2 regions of the Exiguobacterium sp. PHA03 genome follow, and region 2 is predicted to be linked to the other one. Evidence: predicted binding sites of a transcription regulator. Region 2 holds the regulator's gene; the other holds the start of a gene.
What was found. The regulator Rex, encoded in region 2, represses fermentation and respiration genes when NADH is low (regulators of the CRP and FNR family bind a similar motif). The targets are predictions, from matches to a motif close to TTGTGAAATATTTCACAA.

Region 1: the regulator Rex is predicted to act here: its motif matches at 3,713-3,730, upstream of Q7C19_RS01095 (L-lactate dehydrogenase).

What each region holds. Positions count from the first base shown of each region.
Region 1 is NZ_JAUTYQ010000001.1:213,248-222,443, forward strand. Features, by position in the region: gene Q7C19_RS01075 (1,4-alpha-glucan branching protein domain-containing protein) at 1-2,023, shown strand, start outside; gene rpmG (50S ribosomal protein L33) at 2,128-2,277, shown strand; gene Q7C19_RS01085 (5-formyltetrahydrofolate cyclo-ligase) at 2,335-2,880, shown strand; gene Q7C19_RS01090 (DUF92 domain-containing protein) at 2,874-3,653, shown strand; gene Q7C19_RS01095 (L-lactate dehydrogenase) at 3,817-4,773, shown strand; gene Q7C19_RS01100 (GNAT family N-acetyltransferase) at 5,029-5,538, shown strand; gene Q7C19_RS01105 (M42 family metallopeptidase) at 5,699-6,736, shown strand; gene Q7C19_RS01110 (YqgQ family protein) at 6,720-6,923, shown strand; gene Q7C19_RS01115 (ROK family glucokinase) at 7,007-7,957, shown strand; gene Q7C19_RS01120 (LTA synthase family protein) at 8,174-9,196, shown strand, end outside.
Region 2 is NZ_JAUTYQ010000001.1:2,120,076-2,129,271, reverse strand. Features, by position in the region: gene tsaD (tRNA (adenosine(37)-N6)-threonylcarbamoyltransferase complex transferase subunit TsaD) at 1-704, shown strand, start outside; gene Q7C19_RS11075 (hypothetical protein) at 733-1,302, shown strand; gene Q7C19_RS11070 (haloacid dehalogenase type II) at 1,349-2,008, opposite strand; gene Q7C19_RS11065 (flavodoxin) at 2,078-2,533, opposite strand; gene Q7C19_RS11060 (winged helix-turn-helix transcriptional regulator) at 2,640-2,960, opposite strand; gene Q7C19_RS11055 (DoxX family protein) at 3,144-3,542, shown strand; gene Q7C19_RS11050 (flavin reductase family protein) at 3,562-4,155, shown strand; gene Q7C19_RS11045 (hypothetical protein) at 4,286-4,708, opposite strand; gene Q7C19_RS11040 (ATP-binding cassette domain-containing protein) at 4,708-6,609, opposite strand; gene Q7C19_RS11035 (redox-sensing transcriptional repressor Rex) at 6,777-7,436, shown strand; gene Q7C19_RS11030 (twin-arginine translocase TatA/TatE family subunit) at 7,436-7,633, shown strand; gene tatC (twin-arginine translocase subunit TatC) at 7,641-8,420, shown strand; tRNA gene Q7C19_RS11020 (tRNA-Ala) at 8,525-8,600, shown strand; gene Q7C19_RS11015 (S8 family serine peptidase) at 8,823-9,196, shown strand, end outside.

The sequences.
Region 1 (9,196 bases), 1.9 Mb from region 2:
GACAGTCAGTATTTCACCGCCGGTCATCGAGATGCTTGCCGATCCACTGATTCAAGACCGCTACATCGAGCATATCGAGGACACATTACGTTTGATTCGTCAGGAACTGGAGCGAGAGCTTGACCAAAAGGAACGAGATGCTCTTTTATTCTATCAAGACCGCTATCAAGATTTATTGAATACGTTCCTTCACTGGGAAAAAGATTTGAACCGGGCATTCCGCCATTACAAAGAGCAAGGCTATCTTGATTTGATTACCTGTACGGCGACACACGGGTTCAGTCCTCACATGTTGTCTGAACAAGCGGCGCGCTCTGAAATTCAGACAGGCTTGAACTGTTTTGAACGCCATTACGGATTCCGTCCATCAGGTCTTTGGATGCCGGAATGTGCCTATACGCCAGGACTTGATCGGATTTTATATGAGGAAGGCATTCGCTATACGTTCGTCGATGAACATTCGATTTTAAACGCCGATCCAGCACCAAAACACGGAATCGGAGCACCCGTCTATTCTCCACACGGCGTAGCACTCTTCCCGCGTGATCAAATCATTTCCGGAAAAATCTGGAGTTCTGTCATCGGGTATCCGGGACATCCTGATTATCGTGAGTTTTATCGGGATCTCGCGTATGATCGGGAATGGGATCAAATTGCTGAGTTCATGCATCCGGAAGGCTTACGTTATGATACCGGGTTGAAATTGCATCGTGTAACAGGTGAGACGGATCAAAAAGACTATTACGTACGTGACTGGGCATGGCAACGAACAAGTGAGCATGCAGCAGATTTTGCTCAAGCACTTGGTGAACATTTAGATGCATATCAAGGACAAGACTTCCCGCCATTTCTCGTCACAGCACCATTTGATGCTGAATTGTTTGGTCACTGGTGGTTCGAAGGACCTGATTTCCTTGGTAAAGCGATGGAACGTCTAGAGGATCAGGCGATTGAGTCGATTTCACCAGCTATGTTCCTCGAACGTCACTTCCAAGACATCGATACGGCACATGTCGCGATGGGAACGTGGGGACGAAAAGGCTATGCGGAAGTCTGGATCAACGAGCGCAACGACTGGATGATTCGCCATCTCCACCAGCTCGAAAAGAGACTAGCAGGAATCGTTGCGCGAAATCGTCATCAAGATGCATTGACTGTCAAGGCGAAACGCCAGCTCATTCGAGAATATCTACTTGCTGTCTCAAGTGACTGGCCGTTCATTTTAGACGGACAGACGACAGCACAGTACGCTGCGAACCGGTTCCGTGAACATATCTTACGTTTTGAAGAAACCGAACGTCGTCTCGATGCACAAGAATTAACGATGGACTGGTTGGAAGGGCGTTATCAACAATATCCGTTCTTGCAAGATGAAGACATTGAACCAGATGTTTTCTTAACGGCTCATGACTATTATGTTGCGGTCAAACGCGATGCTGCTTTGAACAAGGATGGTATTCTAATGTTCACTCGGGATTACGAACAATCTCACCGTCCAGTTCGTGATGTAGCTAGACGACTAGCGGCAGCGGGAGAGAACGTCTACGTCGTAACGGAACATCCTGAAGCGTATCGATTCGAGGAGGGTGTGCATGTATACGGGGTACAAGTGACAGGTCTACCGCTCGTTCAAACATACAATCAACTGGCTGCGTTAAATCTAGCCTTCTTGCGTCAGGCGCAAGCCTTGGCGAAGATCGTTGACTTCCAAGTCGTCCATAACTTCAATATGGAAACAGCGTCAGCTGCCCAGGCAATCGCCAAGATGAAAGAGTTGCCACTCGTCAGTAATGTTTATGATGTCGAGAGTGAGCGTTCTCCGGATCGTTCAGGTGGTCTGGTCGTTGCGTTAAAACGACTTGAAGGAGACGCATTGCGTCAATCGGCTGTCGTTTATCTAGAACGGGAAGAGTCACGCAACGGGGTGGAACAGGAGTATCACGTTGAAAAGAAACCCCTTCGTTTTGAAGAGAACCTTGAAAAACCATATCAACACGTGACGAATCCGAAAAAGAACGGATGAACAGTTGCAATTCCTTTCCTTTCTTGGTACGATACTTGAGTATGCTTAACCTTATGTAAAGCAAAATCACTTGATACATCGAGAGCTAGATAGGAGGGAATTCCATGCGCGTTAAAATCACATTAGCTTGCACTGAAACTGGTGACCGTACTTATATCACTAAAAAGAACAAGCGTAACAACCCAGAGCGTCTTGAGTTGAAGAAATACAACCCACGTCTCCGTAAACACACACTTCACCGTGAAGTGAAATAATTGAGATGGAAGCCGTCACTTCGTGTGATGGCTTTTTTTGTGGAAAGGAAGACAGTTATGAACAAACAAGAAGTACGCCGTCTGATCAAAGAAAGATTAGATGTGATGGAGAACCGTGCTGAAAAGGAACGGTTAATACACGAACATGTTTTGTTATTGCCTGAATGGCAACAAGCGACTTGTGTCGCAATCACGTTAGCATTTCGAAATGAATGTGATACAAGCATATTGATTAAACAAGCGTGGCAAGAGGACAAGACGGTCTTGATACCGAAAGTAGTCGGAGAAGAGATGGTCTTTTATGAATACAGACCAGAAGATCAATTGCAGCATAATCAGATGGGAATCGCAGAACCAATGGATTCAGCTCGTCGCACTACACTTGATCAAGCGGGATTTTGTCTCGTTCCGGGACGCGCCTATCGACGGGATGGCTATCGCTTAGGGTGGGGAGGCGGTTATTATGATCGTGCACTCGTGACATACACAGGTTGTAAAGTATCCATCGCCTTTTCAGAACAGCTCTTTCCAGATTTTGAAGTGGAAGACTTCGATATCCCAGTTGATCTCATCGTCACGGACCAAGAGGTTATCCGATGTTAAGTGTTACGATTTTATTTTGTCTCATTCTCGCCTGGACTGGACGATATTTTCGCTTGTTGACGACAAGCGGGGCTGTCTTGACAATGCTCGTCGGCAGTGGTGTCTCATTTGGATTCGGCTTGAAAGGTTTAGTGGTGCTCTTACTCTTCTTTGGCAGCTCGAGTCTTTTATCGAAAATTGGGCGTTCTAGAAAAAAATCCGTGGACGCGATCGTCGAAAAAGAGGGTGCACGTGACGGATGGCAAGTACTTGCGAATGGAGGAGTAGCGTTCGTCGCTGCTATAGCCTACGCCATGACGATGAATTTTGCATATCTCTTGTTATTCCTATTCGTCATCGCGGCATCGAATGCCGATACATGGGCTTCGGAAATCGGTCCACTCTCAAGACGTGATCCATGGTCTTTGAAAACATTACGACGGGTACCAGCAGGAACGAGCGGAGCGATGTCGTTAATCGGAACGTTAGGAACAATTGCTGGAGCTGCGTTCATCGCTTTAGCAGCGCAGTGGATCTTCTCTCTTTCTTTGACAGAGGCCTTACTTGTGACAGGTATCGGTGTCCTTGGAAGTCTGCTCGATACACTATTTGGAGCAATGTGGCAACGCGTGTATGAATGTTCAGTTTGCGGGGAACGTACGGAAAAACGAGAGCATCATGGACAACCGACAGCTTACGTATCGGGTATTTGGTTTCTTGGAAATGATGCGGTAAACGTCATGACGAGTGGTCTAGCGAGTGGAATCGGGTTTATCATCGTCCGATTCTGGTAAGTGCAAAGTATGACAGGGTAATTCCTTATGTTAGGATATCGATGACACAAAATGGACAAATGTGATTAATTTCACATATTACAAAGAATGTGAAAGATGTTACAATTTATTTGTGAGATAGTTAACAAACTCTTAGAACGAATGAAAGGGTGGACATAACGAGATGGAATTACATGCGAAAGTAACACGGGTGGCGTTAATCGGAGCAGGTGCGGTCGGTTCAAGCTTTGCTTATCAGATGTCAACAGCCGGACTTTGTGAGGAACTTGTCATCATTGACGTCAATAAAGCAAAAGCAGAAGGTGAAGCGATGGACTTGAACCACGGAACCCCGTTTAGTTCTTCACCGATGCGGATCTGGGCTGGAGATTATATGGACTGCCGAGAGGCTGAGGTCGTCGTCATCACGGCGGGAGCTCCTCAAAAACCAGGAGAGACGAGACTCGATCTCGTCGCAAAGAATGCATTGATCATGAAAGAAATGATTCGTCAGATTATGGATTCTGGTTTTGATGGTCTCATCGTCGTGGCTTCCAATCCGGTTGATATCATGGCACATCTGGCTTGGAAATATTCCGGTCTTCCAAAATCACGCGTATTTGGATCAGGAACGGTGCTCGATACAGCACGTCTGCGTCAAATGCTTGGAGAATACTTTCACATCGATTCTCGCAATGCCCATGCCTACATTCTTGGAGAACATGGAGATACGGAATTCGCTGCCTGGAGTAATAGCCGTATTTATGGAAAAACAATTGATGAACTACTTGCTGAGGACGATCGTTATTCTCAAGCAGACCTTGATCAAATCTATATCAACGTTCGGGATGCTGCCTACCATATTATCGAACGTAAAGGAGCAACTTATTATGCGATTGGACTTGGACTTGTTCGAATCGTGCGTGCCATCCTTGGGAACGAGAACTGTTTGTTGACGGTCGGGGCGTATGTAGATGGGCAGTACGGGATTTCCGGCATTCACATCGGAGTACCGGCGATCATCAATCGTCAAGGTGTGCGGGAAATCATTGAAGTCGCGTTGACGGAAGAAGAAATGAAGAAGTTTCATCATTCTGCTGATGTATTGCGTCAGACACTCGAACCTGTCTTGCAAGATTAACGGCGCAAAGCATGACGAAAACCTCATAAATAGAGAGCTTAAAAACTCAAATGGTGATCCTGTATCTTAGTGTCCACCTTTGAGTTTTTGTTATGAGAAAAAAAGAGGCAAATATCACTACTGTATTTAAGTGAAATTAAAAGAGAAAAAAATCTAGGTTTTATTTTACTAGAAAAGGGTTAAGTAAGAGATAGAAGCGTTTTTCCGTTATTATTTGTACGTCATGAAACCCAAAAAAGGAGAGAATCGACAGTCATGTATACTTTTCGAAAATTAACTAAAGAGGATGCAGAACAATACTGGAATCTACGCCTTGAGGGATTAAAGAATCATCCAGATGCGTTCGGTCATTCGTTTGACGATGAACAGCAAACCCCGCTCCGCGAAGTACGAGAAGGTCTAGAAGGAGAACCCGACTCCGATGAGATTTGGCTCGGTATGTTCGACGGCGATGTATTGTTTGGGTTTGGTCAGGTCAAGCCATATGAACTGTCACGTGAATCGCACAAAGCGATGATTTCCGGAGTATATGTTTCGCCTGCATATCGTGGAGGGACCGGTCGTGCTCTAATGGAGGCCTTGATCGACGAGGCGAAGAAGTTACCAGACGTTGAGCAAGTCATTCTTGCCGTATTATCAGGAAATGAAGCAGCGCAAAGTCTTTACGAATCGCTCGGCTTTGAAGTATATGCCGAAGATCCAGACTCCGTAAAATTAGAAGATGGCACATACCGCGATGATATTTGGATGAAAAAATACGTCTAAGTTCATTATATGGTGTGGACAAAAAGCTGTAGCAAAAAAGTGCTACAGCTTTTTCGCGTAGTTCATGTAGGATATCAGTACCGACAAAGAATGAATATTTGTTATCATGAAAACAAAGCGGATAGCACGTTGTAGTCCGATTGAAAGGGAGCGAATGAACATGAAAGAAGTCATACGTACGATTGAAGAGCTGGTCTCGATTCCAAGTCCGACAGGTTCGACGAAAGAAGCGATTACATACGTAGAAAAGCGATTGATGGCAGAAGGCATCACGTATCGAAAACTCGAGAAAGGAGCCATCTTAGCGACTTTGCCTGGTGCTTCAACTCGCACGCGGTTACTGACGGCACACGTCGATACATTAGGGGCAATGGTAAAAGAGATTTTACCAACGGGACGACTCAGTTTATCACAATTAGGGGGCTATGCTTGGACAGCGATCGAAGGAGAGAACTGTCTCGTGCATAAGATGGACGGTCAAACAATTTCCGGTACGATTGTTTTCCATCATTCGAGTGTCCATACGTCACGCGAGACGAACAAAACGGAACGGTCCGCTGATAATATTGAAGTCCGACTTGATATTCGTTCGACGACAGCCGAAGAGACGCGCGTCGCGGGGATTGAAGTAGGAGACGTCGTGACGTTTGATCCGCGTTTCCTCTATACGGAAACTGGGTTTGTGAAATCGCGCCATCTCGATGATAAAGCATCGGTTGCTTTGTTGCTTGAATTGATTAAAGAATGGAAAACCATCGACCTGCCACACACGGTCCAGATCCTGATTTCAAATTACGAAGAGGTTGGGTTCGGTGGAAATGCTGGATTCACGGAAGAAGTCGCAGAATATGTCGCGGTCGACATGGGTGCGTTAGGAGATGGTCAGCATTCTGACGAATTCACGGTCTCGATTTGTGCAAAAGATGGTTCCGGTCCGTATGACTTAGCGTTACGTCATCAGCTAACACGTCTAGCACAACGCAATAGTATCCCATATAAAGTTGATATTTATCCGTTCTATAGCTCGGACGCTTCGGCAGCAGTGCGTGCGGGACATGATGTTCGACACGGACTATTTGGTCCGGGGATCGAATCGAGCCATTCTTACGAACGAACACATGAGACGTCATTACAAGCGACCTATGATTTGCTACATGCGTATGTAAAGGAGCCGATGGTCGATGAAGACACTGTATGATGTACAACAGTTACTTAAGACGTATGGAACCTTCATCTATCTAGGAGATCGAGCATCAGATATTGCGATGATGATGCTCGAACTTGATGAATTGCAAGAAGCAGGCGTTTTGGAGCAACGTCAGTATGATTCAGCAAAACTCATCTTACGACATGAATTAAAACGTTCACAATCCGATAATGTTTAAGGTTGCGCAACCCTTTGCGCAATGCGAGTGTGTCCGTTAAAATGAACAAGTAGACATTATATGAGCATAGGGGAGACAGAGCAATGAAATGGTTACTCGGCATTGATATCGGTGGAACGACAGTGAAGATGGCAATTTTGGATTTGCAAGGCATCATCGTAGAAAAATGGGAAATTGAGACGGTGATCCTGAATGATGGTGCACAAATTCCAGGAGATATTGCAAAATCATTTTTTGAGAAGTGTCAAGAAAGCAACAAACGACCAGAGGATTTTGTCGGAGCAGGTATTGGTGCGCCAGGATTCATCGACTTTAATACGGGTGTCGTTGAAAAGGCAGTCAACATCGGGTGGCATAATTTTGAACTCGTTGGTGAATTCGAACGGTTGACAGGTTTACCGGCAGTACTTGAAAATGATGCGAACGCAGCAGCGATCGGTGAGATGTGGAAAGGTGCCGGTAGTGGCGCAACAGAATTACTCGCGGTCACACTTGGTACGGGTGTCGGTGGTGGTCTGATCACGAACGGACAAATCGTTCACGGTACGGTCGGAATGGCAGGAGAAATCGGTCATATCACGATGTTGCCTGAAGGTGGCGTCATGTGTGGATGTGGACGTAAAGGATGCCTTGAGACGATTGCTTCAGCAACGGGTATCGCCCGTCTTGGTCTTGAGAAACGTAAAGGACAAGAATCGCTACTGAATGACATTAAAGCAGTGACGGCGAAAGATGTATTTGAAGCGTATGAAAAAGGCGATCGTATCGCAACGGATGTTGTAGAGGATGTGACGTTCCACCTCGGACTTGCGATTTCAAATCTAGCAAATAGTATCAATCCGGAAATCATCGTCATCGGTGGTGGTGTCTCTAAAGCAGGTGAAACACTGCTTGCACCGCTACGTCAGCAATTTGAACGGTTTGCGTTACCCCGTGTCTTTGGATCAACGACGTTCAAGATTGCTGAACTCGGAAACGATGCTGGAGTCATCGGGTGTGCATGGCTTGCTAAGCAAATGTTCTTGAAAAAATGATAATATTCAATTTCAATGAAAGGTTCGCTCCGGCGAATCTTTTTTTTGTTTACAAACGTATAGTAATTGTGTGATTGTTAAGTATCTTCCGGATTCCGGTTGCATTTTTGTAAAACTAAGCGTAAAATTTTCACGTGATATGGGTATATGTACATTATGATGTAAGTTGTGTGAACTGAAAGCAGAAGGCACATGTAAATTAGGAGGCAGGTTTTTATGCAGCAAGACGCAAACATCTGGTCGCGAATGCGCCTAAAGATGGGTCAAGGCGTTCGCAGTACTTATAAAGAGCATAAGCTTTTTTGGATTGCGACCTTATTGATTTGGTTAAAAACGTATTTAGCGTATACACTTTTCTTCAACGTTCCCGTAACGAATTCCGCGCAAGCATTCATTCTACTAATTAATCCAATTAGTTCAGCGCTCTTCATGTTTGGATTTAGCTTCTTCTTCCGAGGAAATGTCCAAAAATGGTTCATCTACGGTACACTGTTCGTCGCAACCATCATTTTATATGCGGACATCATTTTTTTCCGCTTCTTTAATGATTACTTGACGTTGCCAGTATTGTTCCAAACTTCGAATGCAGAGACGGTTTCCGCTTCACTCGCATCGCTTTTAAGTTGGGCTGATTTACTAATCGTCGGCGATTTGATCATCTTACCATTTTTCTTACGGAAAATGGATATGTCCAAAAACGTCGCGTCACGTGGGCGCGCAATTCTTGCATTCGTCGCAGCAGTCGTCGTCTTCCTTGGAAACTTGACGCTTGCTGAGACAGAACGTCCAGAATTATTGACACGTGCCTTTGACCGGGAATTACTCGTTAAGAATATCGGAACATTTAACTTCCATATGTATGACGCACTCATCCAGTCGAAGACATCTGCGCAAAAAGCACTTGCGGATAGCTCTGAGTTATCAGAAGTCCAAAACTTCATCGATTCGAAGCATGCTGCAGCCAATCCGGCGATGTTCGGCAAGTATAAAGGTAAGAACGTCATCGTCATCTCGTTTGAGTCAGCTCAATCATTTGCCGTTGGTTTAAAAGCACCAAACGGTCAAGAAATTACACCGAACTTGAATAAATTGATCAAGGAATCCCATTCATGGGATAACTTCTATCACAACACAGGACAAGGGAAAACGTCAGATGCTGAGTTCATTCTTGAGAATTCGATCTATCCACTTGGTCGTGGATCTGCATTCTTTACGAACGGAGAGAACGAATTCCGTGCA
Region 2 (9,196 bases):
CTTTTGCGCATAATAAGCCTTTGATCGGTGTTCATCATATCGCAGGTCATATCTACGCGAATCGTCTCGTACAAGAGCTTGAATTCCCGCTCGTCTGTTTGATTGCATCAGGTGGGCATACGGAACTGATTTACATGCCAGAAGACGGTGTATATGAAGTCATCGGTGAAACACGAGATGATGCAGCAGGGGAAGCCTATGATAAAGTCGCTCGAACATTGAAGTTACCGTATCCAGGTGGTCCACGAATCGATCAGTTGGCACAAACCGGTCAGGATACGTTCCATTTTCCACGCGTCTGGCTCGAGAAGGACTCGTATGACTTTAGCTTCAGCGGTTTAAAGTCAGCGGTCATCAATGCAGTGCATAACGCTGAGCAACGGGGAGAAGTGATCATCCCGGAAGATTTAGCTGCGAGTTTCCAAGCGAGCGTCGTCGAAGTCCTCGTGACGAAGGCGATCCGTGCCGTGAAGGATAAAGGGGGACGCCAACTGCTGCTTGCTGGTGGTGTCGCTGCCAACAAAGGATTACGTAACGGTCTCGAAGCAGCGTGTGCGAAGGAAGGAATCGATCTCGTCATTCCGCCGATGCACTTGTGTGGAGACAATGCGGCGATGATCGGAGCGGCTGCGATTCATCCATATCGCGCGTTACGCTATTCGACACTTGCCATGAACGCAGAACCTGGGCTAGATTTAAAGTAAGGAATCCGAACAACTTGGGGGAAATGGAATGAAAAAAGTCATCATCGCATTGTTAGCGGTACTGGTCATCGTCGCGATCGGACTTCAGGTCCGAGAAATCGTCAACGCATACCAAGTCGCCTATAAGGAAGAACTCGTACCCGATAAGAAAGCGGTCGAGACGAACACGAAACAACGTCCACTTTACGAAATCGGACGAGCAGAAGGGGAAAAAACCCGGATTCAAAAGTTGTACGCTTTTGATCAGACAATCAATGGGAAGCTCAGTAACGTCGTCATCGTCGATCGGAAGTACGGTTTAACGAACAAGGCGAGTGATGATTATTTCATGATTGCTCCCGGAACACCAGTGACGAATCAAGAGAAGAAGTCATTCGAACCGATGATTCAAAAGATGGATGCGGAACAAGTCCAAGCAGAAGTGATCTCGAAGCACGAGGTGACAGCTGTTGAAAACAATAAAAAACGGACTGTGACGTTATTTAAGGTCTTTTATAAAGATACGGATCAAAACGAATACCTCTTCTTCATCGAAAAAGAGGGCGGGCTGAAACTCGATCTATTCAAGAAGGGCTACTCACGTCTTTCCAATTACTAATCCATTAAAACAGCGGATTCCTAAAAAGGAGTCCGCTGTTGTTCGTTCATTGCCATTCAGTGATACCGGTCAAGTCATCATAGATGCGATCCGGATCAAGATTTAATTCTTCGACCGGAAGTCCGTTTCGATTGATCCATGCCGTTTTGAAGCCGAAACTCTTTGCCCCGGTGATGTCCCAACCGTTTGAGGACATGAAGAGGATCTCCTCGCGTTTTAAACCGAGTGTGTTCAACGCATGCATATAAGAAGCAGGTGCTGGTTTATAGTGTTTGATGTCATCAACACTGACGAGATGTTCGAACCGATCGGCTAAACCTGACTGTTCGATCAACGGATCGAGCATATCATGGGAACCATTCGAGAAGACGACCAAACGCTTATGCGCCATCGTCTCGAGAACAGAGCTAACTTCTGGGTACACATCAAGTGTCAGGTACGTCTCCATTAAAGTCGTGATTTGTTCCTCGGTCACATGGAGCTTCAGTTCGAGTAACGTATAACGGAGGGCATCTTGTGTCACTTGGCTGAACGGCACATATTGTCCGTTCAATTGTCGCAAGAAGGAGTACTCCAGTTGTTTCTCTCGCCAGCGTTTACTGATCGCTTCTCCGTGTCCCGGATACAGCTCCTCTGCTTGCTCTTTGACGGAATGGACATCGAATAATGTACCGTAGACGTCAAAGACGAGTGCTTGAATCGTCATAAAAACATTCATCTCACTTTCATAGAGTCTGTTTTAAGAATTCCCTTACATGACGGATTCAAACGATACTTATGAATGCACCTGCTGCAAAAAGCGATGAAACGTCTGTGCGAACGCGCGACAAGCGGCTTGTTTCTCCGGTGTGTTCGGATCAAACTCAATCTTCAAGCGATCCGTGACGATGGTCGCCCCAGCTTCTTTTAATGCGTCTTCAATCAAATCAACGGCTGCGCAGTACTTCGGATAATCAAGATCACCCGAGCCAAAAGCAGCAGCCGGCATCCCGTCTAAAAATTGTTCTCGTAGCTCCTCGACGAAATCTTCTGCTTCATACGGTAAATCACCGTCTCCCCATGTATATGAGCCGAGTAATAGACCATCAAAACGTGATAGATCCTCCCCGACGAATTGATCCAGTTCTGTAATCGTCACGTTGACATCGTGTTGCTCGAGCTCACGTTGAATGATCGAGACGATATCTTCCGTATTACCGGACATGCTGACGAATCCAATTGCAATCTGCATGCATGTTCCTCCTTTCGCTGTACTTCCTTACTTTAATTGATAATGATTATCAATGTCAAAAGATCATATAAAAAAACACCTTCCGAAGAAGATGCTTTTTCATACATTAGTCTTGTAGTTCGGCCCATTCCTCAATGGAACGAATTACCGGTTCGAGTTGACGCCCTTTGTCGGTCAAACTGTATTGAATCTTAATCGGACGATCGGGAATGACAGTCCGGATGACGATGCCTTCCGCTTCGAGCTCCTTCATACGTTCCGTGAGCATGCGACCTGATAATTCGGGGATGGCATCTTGAATCTCATTGAAACGACATGTCTTCGTCAACAAGTGACGTAAAATCAGACCTGTCCATTTCTTACCTAAGATTTCAAAGGCATGTTCGACTTTGGGACAAAGAGCCGTTTGGATTGCGACTTCTTCCATCAGCACTCATCCTTTCTATAGTTGTAGTATACCCGCTTCTGCTAAAAAAATCGAATCATTTTACTTAATGTAACAAAAAGAACTAAAACAAATCTATTTACTTTTAGTAAGTGATAAGATATAGTCTGTTTATCGAGTTACTTAAAGTAACTTAAAAACATTAGGTAAAAGGAGAAGAGAGAAATGATGGATACAGGACTTTTAATCATTCGTTTAATCATCGGTTTAACATTTGCTGCACACGGTACACAAAAATTATTTGGTTGGTTTGGTGGACACGGCATCGCTGGAACAGGCGGTTGGTTCGAATCAATTGGCATGAAGCCAGGGAAGGCACTCGCAATTACAGCGGGTCTTGCTGAATTAATCGGTGGATTATTGTTTGCAGGCGGGGTATTCCTCTGGATCGCTGCAATCCTCATCATCGGTTCGATGCTTGTCGCGATCGTTAAAGTACACGGTGCGAATGGTTACTGGGTGACGCAGAACGGGTACGAATACAACATGGCATTGATCGTTATCGCCCTTGGAGTGGCGATGATCGGTGCTGGAGACTATTCACTCGCTGCACTCATCGGGTGAGGAAAAAGGTGGGTCATTCATGAAGTTCGAGGCATCAACGCTTAGCGCAAAAGACAATTATAAATTACTGATCGGAAGCATCATTCCGCGTCCGATTGCCTTCGTGACGACGCTAGGGGAAGACGGGACGGTCAACGCCGCCCCCTTTTCCTTCTTTACGGTCGCATCAAGTAGTCCGCCACAACTGGTGATTGCCGTACAACGGACGGATCAGGGACAAAAGGATACGGCACGTAATATCCTAGCAAAACAAAGCTATGTCATCCATATCGTCAGCGAAGAAATCGTCGACGCTGTCAATGAGACGGCTGCGCCACTCGCTTACGGTGAAAGTGAACTCGAACGGACGGATTTAACGCTCGTCGATAGCGACGCAATCGACGTGCCCGGAATCGCGGAAGCGAAAATCCGGTTCGAGATGCGCTTGACGCAGCATGTCGAGCTAGAAGGTGCCGATCTTTTGATCGGGGAAGTACTGCGCTATCACGTCGCGGATGAACTCGTAGAGTCGTTCCGGATCGATGCGGCAGGATTGAAGGCTGTCGCTCGTTTAGCGGGAAATGATTATGCGACGATCGGGAAGACGTTTACGATTGCTCGACCGACAAAATGATAGAAGTGTGAATGCTTGATTCATCGTACGATTCGTTTTGATTCAAATAAAAAGGAGTGGAGAGACCGGTCTAGCTACCGGAATCTCCACTCCTTTTTTCATATCGCGTATCTAGTTCATCGATCGGACTTCAAGGTTGTGAATCGATTTCGTTTGAAGAACCTTCGAGTCCGTGACGTTTACTATACTGATAACCATCGAGCAAATAAAAAATGATTGCCAGCGCCCAAACCCCGACACAGCTGATCAAGAAAGCGGTGAGCGGTGAGACACTACCGTAATACGATAGGATCAACGGGTCAGTGAGTTCGACGAACAGTTGTGTCGTTAGAAGCGTACAGCATAGTCCAGAGAGTAGACTGACGAAAAGACCGCTCCATGTCTGGATGACAAGTCCGATCATGCAAGAAATCAGAAGGAACAAAGGAAGCGCAGCATTAAAGGCATCCGGGCGGATGAAGGTCGACACGTAGTCCGCATACATCGGAACGAAATAAAGAATACCGGATAACAGTCCCTGAATCAGGTTGATGAAAAAGCTTTTCGTTCGCATCAGTGTTGGTTCTCCCATCGTTCCATCAATTCGAGTAGATCGACATCGATCTGGTCCCGTTCCGCAGATAACGCTGTCGCTTTTGGAATATCATTAAAGACTTCCGGTTCGCAAAGCAACTGTTCGATTTCCGCTGAACGCTGTTCGAGCCGTTCAATATCTTGTTCGAGTTGTTCGATTTGCTGACGGCGTTTTTTTTCTTCTTTCTGTGCTTCTTTGTCGATCGTCTTCGATGCCGTGACTTTTGCCGCTTTTGCCTCTTCGGCTTCAAGGCGAGCGATTTCTTCTTGTTCGGCCTTCTTCTCTGTGTAGTACGAATAATCGCCGAGGTATTCTGTCACACCAGCTTCACTCATCTCGATGACGCGTGTCGCGATCCGATCGATGAAGTAGCGGTCATGGGAGACGAAGAGTAGCGTACCTTCATAGTCGACGAGAGCGTTCTCAAGGACCATCTTCGAATCCAGATCCAAGTGGTTCGTTGGCTCGTCAAGGATGAGGACGTTCGTCTTCCGGAGTTTCAGTTTTGCGAGCGCGAGACGTCCGCGTTCGCCACCAGACAATTCATGAACGATTTTGAAGACATCGTCGCCGCTGAACAGGAATTGTCCGAGCACAGAACGGACTTCTTGTTCGCGCATCAGTGGCCATTCGTTCCAAATCTCATCGATGACACGGTTCCGGTCATTGAGTTCCGCTTGCTCTTGATCGTAATACCCGATCGAGACGCCGGTGCCGAAACGGAAATCACCGAAGAGAGGACGTAAACGACCGACGAGGACTTTTAAGAGCGTCGACTTCCCGATTCCGTTCGGTCCGACGAGTGCCAGTGATTCACCGCGTTGCAAGCGGAACGTGATGTCTTTTGAGACAGCTTCTTCGTAACCGATCGCCAGTTGATTGACTTGAAGAACGTCATTCCCGCTCTGTTTTTCGATTGGGAAGGAGAGGACCGTGCTACGCTCATCTCCATCTGGACGATCGAGTCGGTCGACCTTTTCGAGCCGTTTTCGAACGCTTTGAGCACGCTTTGTCGTCGTCGCCCGAGCGATGTTACGTTGAATGAAGTCCTGCATCTTCGCGATTTCTTCTTGCTGCTGTTCGAACTGCTTCATTTCCTGGTCGTATAAGGCTGCTTTTTGTTCCAAGTACTTCGTATAGTTCCCCGTGAACTTACGACAGACATTGCGCGACAATTCATAGACGACATTGACGACTTGGTCGAGGAAGTACCGGTCGTGCGAGACGATCAGAACGGCACCACGATAACCACCGAGGTAACTTTCAAGCCAAGCAAGCGTATCGATATCCAGGTGGTTTGTCGGCTCATCGAGAATGAGAAGCTCTGGTGCTTGCAGGAGCATCTTCGCTAAGGCGAGCCGTGTCCGTTGACCCCCGGACAATGTCTGAATCCGGCGCGAGTAATCATCCGGATAAAAGCGCATGCCGTGCAGGACGGAGCGGATATTCGCTTCGAACTGATAACCACCGGCTTCTGAGAAGTCGTGTTGCGCTTGATCATACGTCTTCAAGAGACGATCGTACGCGACCGGGTCGTTCAAAATGTGCTCCATGCCCATCTCGATTTCCATCCGGCGCAGTGTCCGTTCTTGTTCTTGCAGATGTTCAAAGACGGTCAGCATCTCGTTCCAGATCGTCTCATTCGATTCGAGACCACTGTCTTGCGCGAGATAGCCGATTTTGACATCTTTACCTTTCATGATATCGCCCGAGTCATGACTGAGTTCACCAGCGATGATTTTGAGCAAGGTTGATTTACCGGCACCATTTCGACCGACGAGCGCAATTCGGTCGCGCTCCTGTACTTCTAGTTTGATATTTTCTAAAATCGGCTCGACGCCGAATGATTTCGAGAGTTGGTTGACTTGTAAGAGTATCATTTCCATCCATCCTTCCACCCTTTAGTCTATCACGAACAAAAGCGCGAGGTCCTGCGGAATATATTATTTGTGACTCTATGTGAAGTGGTTTACAATCAAGGAGAGTAGAAAGCTTTTTGCAAAGATTTGGGTGCCACGATGGATGTGGCCGAAGGGGGAACTGCAGGATGAATGGACCAGACACAAAAATTCCACAAGCGACAGCAAAACGGTTGCCGCTATATTATCGTTTCATCCAAAGTTTATACAATTCAGGTAAGCTCCGCGTCTCTTCTGCTGAGTTAAGCGAGGCGGTGAAGGTTGATTCAGCAACGATTCGTCGCGACTTTTCCTACTTTGGGGCACTAGGGAAGAAGGGGTATGGATATAACGTTCAACATCTCTTAACGTTTTTCCGGAAAACCTTGAATCAAGATGAGGTGACGAATGTCGCCTTGATCGGGGTCGGTCATCTCGGAACAGCGTTTGCAAATTATAACTTTTTAAAGAATAATAGTACTCGGATAGTCGTTGCGTTTGATGCGGACGAAGAGAAGGTCGGAACAACGACGCATGACGTTCCAATCTATCATGTTTCGGACATGAAAGAACAAATCGAAGCGAATCAGGTCGATGTCGCCATCTTGACGGTTCCATCCCAGTTCGCACAGTCAGTAGCGGATGAGTTAGTCGAGTATGGTGTGACAGGCATTCTGAACTTCACGCCTGCACGGTTGAACGTGCCAGCGAGCGTTCGGGTTCATCACATCGATTTATCGATCGAGTTGCAGTCGTTAGTTTATTTCATGAAGCATTATTCGCAATCAGCTGAAGGAGTGAAATCATAATGGAAAACCTTATCCCGCTCACGCTAGGTATCGGACCTGCGAGTATCGGATTAATCGCTGTCGTCGCGTTGATCATCTTCGGACCGAAGAAGTTACCGGAATTCGGTCGTGCTGCCGGTCAAACATTGAAAGAGTTCAAGAATGCCACGAACGGCATCATGGACGACGATAAAAAGGACGAACCGAAAGAGAAGTGATTGAATCATGACGGTTGATCAAGAACAAAGCATGACGTCGCACCTAGACGAACTGCGTAAGCGGATTGTCTGGTCGCTCCTCATCGTCGTCGTCCTGTTCGCTGTCGCATTTCCGCTCGTCCGACCGCTCGTCCGTTTTCTGCAAGCGGACTTAAAAGAGCTCGGTATCGGATTAAATGCCTTCAACGTCGCCGATCCTTTAATGTTGTATTTGAATCTTGCGTTCATCATCGCGCTGATTTTAGCGTCACCGTTCTGGATGTATCAACTGTGGGCATTCGTCCGACCAGGGCTTTATGAAAAGGAACAAAAAGCAACACTGACATATATTCCAGTCATCTTCTTTCTATTTTTGGCTGGTGTAGCCTTCTCGTATTTCTGGTTGCTTCCTTTCTTGCTCGAAGTCTCAACGGATCTCGGGAAAGAATTGGGGATCGAGCAAGTCATCGGGGTCGAAAACTACTTCAGTTTCTTGATCCGGTTGACGATGCCGTTTGGTCTTCTCTTCCAATTGCCGGTCGTGACGATGTTCCTGACACGTCTTGGTCTTGTGACGCCATATTTCATGCGAAAGAATCGGAAATATGCGTATTTCGCGCTGTTCGTCGTTGCGGCATTGATCGCACCGCCGGACGTGACGTCACACTTGATGATCTCAGTGCCGTTGTTCGTTCTCTATGAAATCAGTATCTTGATTTCTGCGCGGACGTATAAAAAGGTCTTGATCCTCGAGCAACAGGCAGAGCTTGAACGACAGGCGGATTTGATGCGTGAATTGAATAAATGAATCGTGAATTCCTTCCAGCAATTTCGGGAGGAATTCTTTTTTATGAAAGCGTTATGTTTATATTGATAAAGCAGTTAGCGATGCGTATACTAAAGATAATTCATGGGGGCTTAGCTCAGCTGGGAGAGCGTTTGGCTGGCAGCCAAAAGGTCGTCGGTTCGATCCCGATAGTCTCCACCAAGTGCATACGTTCAACTCCTCGAGTGCTCGAGGAGTTTTTTTATGTTCCCAGTTAAATTCCTTCCAAATATAAAATGTCACCAAAAAGAAATAAATTAAAAAAATAGACAAATATAAATTGTTTATTTCCATTAACTTCATTAAACTAAAAATACAGAATTTTCTTTAAACTGTTTTATTAGTATTACTACTATGGTTTTACAGAAAAGGGGAAACGAACGCATGAAGAAGAAGATTGCACTTATGGCAGCCGTCTTAATGACGTCTTCCAATCTAGTCAGTGCGCAAGGTGCACTGTCCTCGCAAGACAAAGCGACGGGTCAAAAACCGCAGGCGCTCTCACTGAAGAAATCGGGGCAAGAAAAGAACTACAAACAATCGGATAAAGTCCGAGTCGTCATCGAGATGGAACAAAAACCGGCGATTCAAATCGCCCAATCTCAAAACAAGCGGTATAGCACATTGAGTAATGCCGAAAAGGAATCGATCAAGGATCGACTCGTCAGCGTCCAAAAATCAGTCAAGTCAGCTATCGCTAAAAAAGCGATTCCTGTTACATATAAAGAAAGCTTCACAACCGTCATCAACGGATTCAG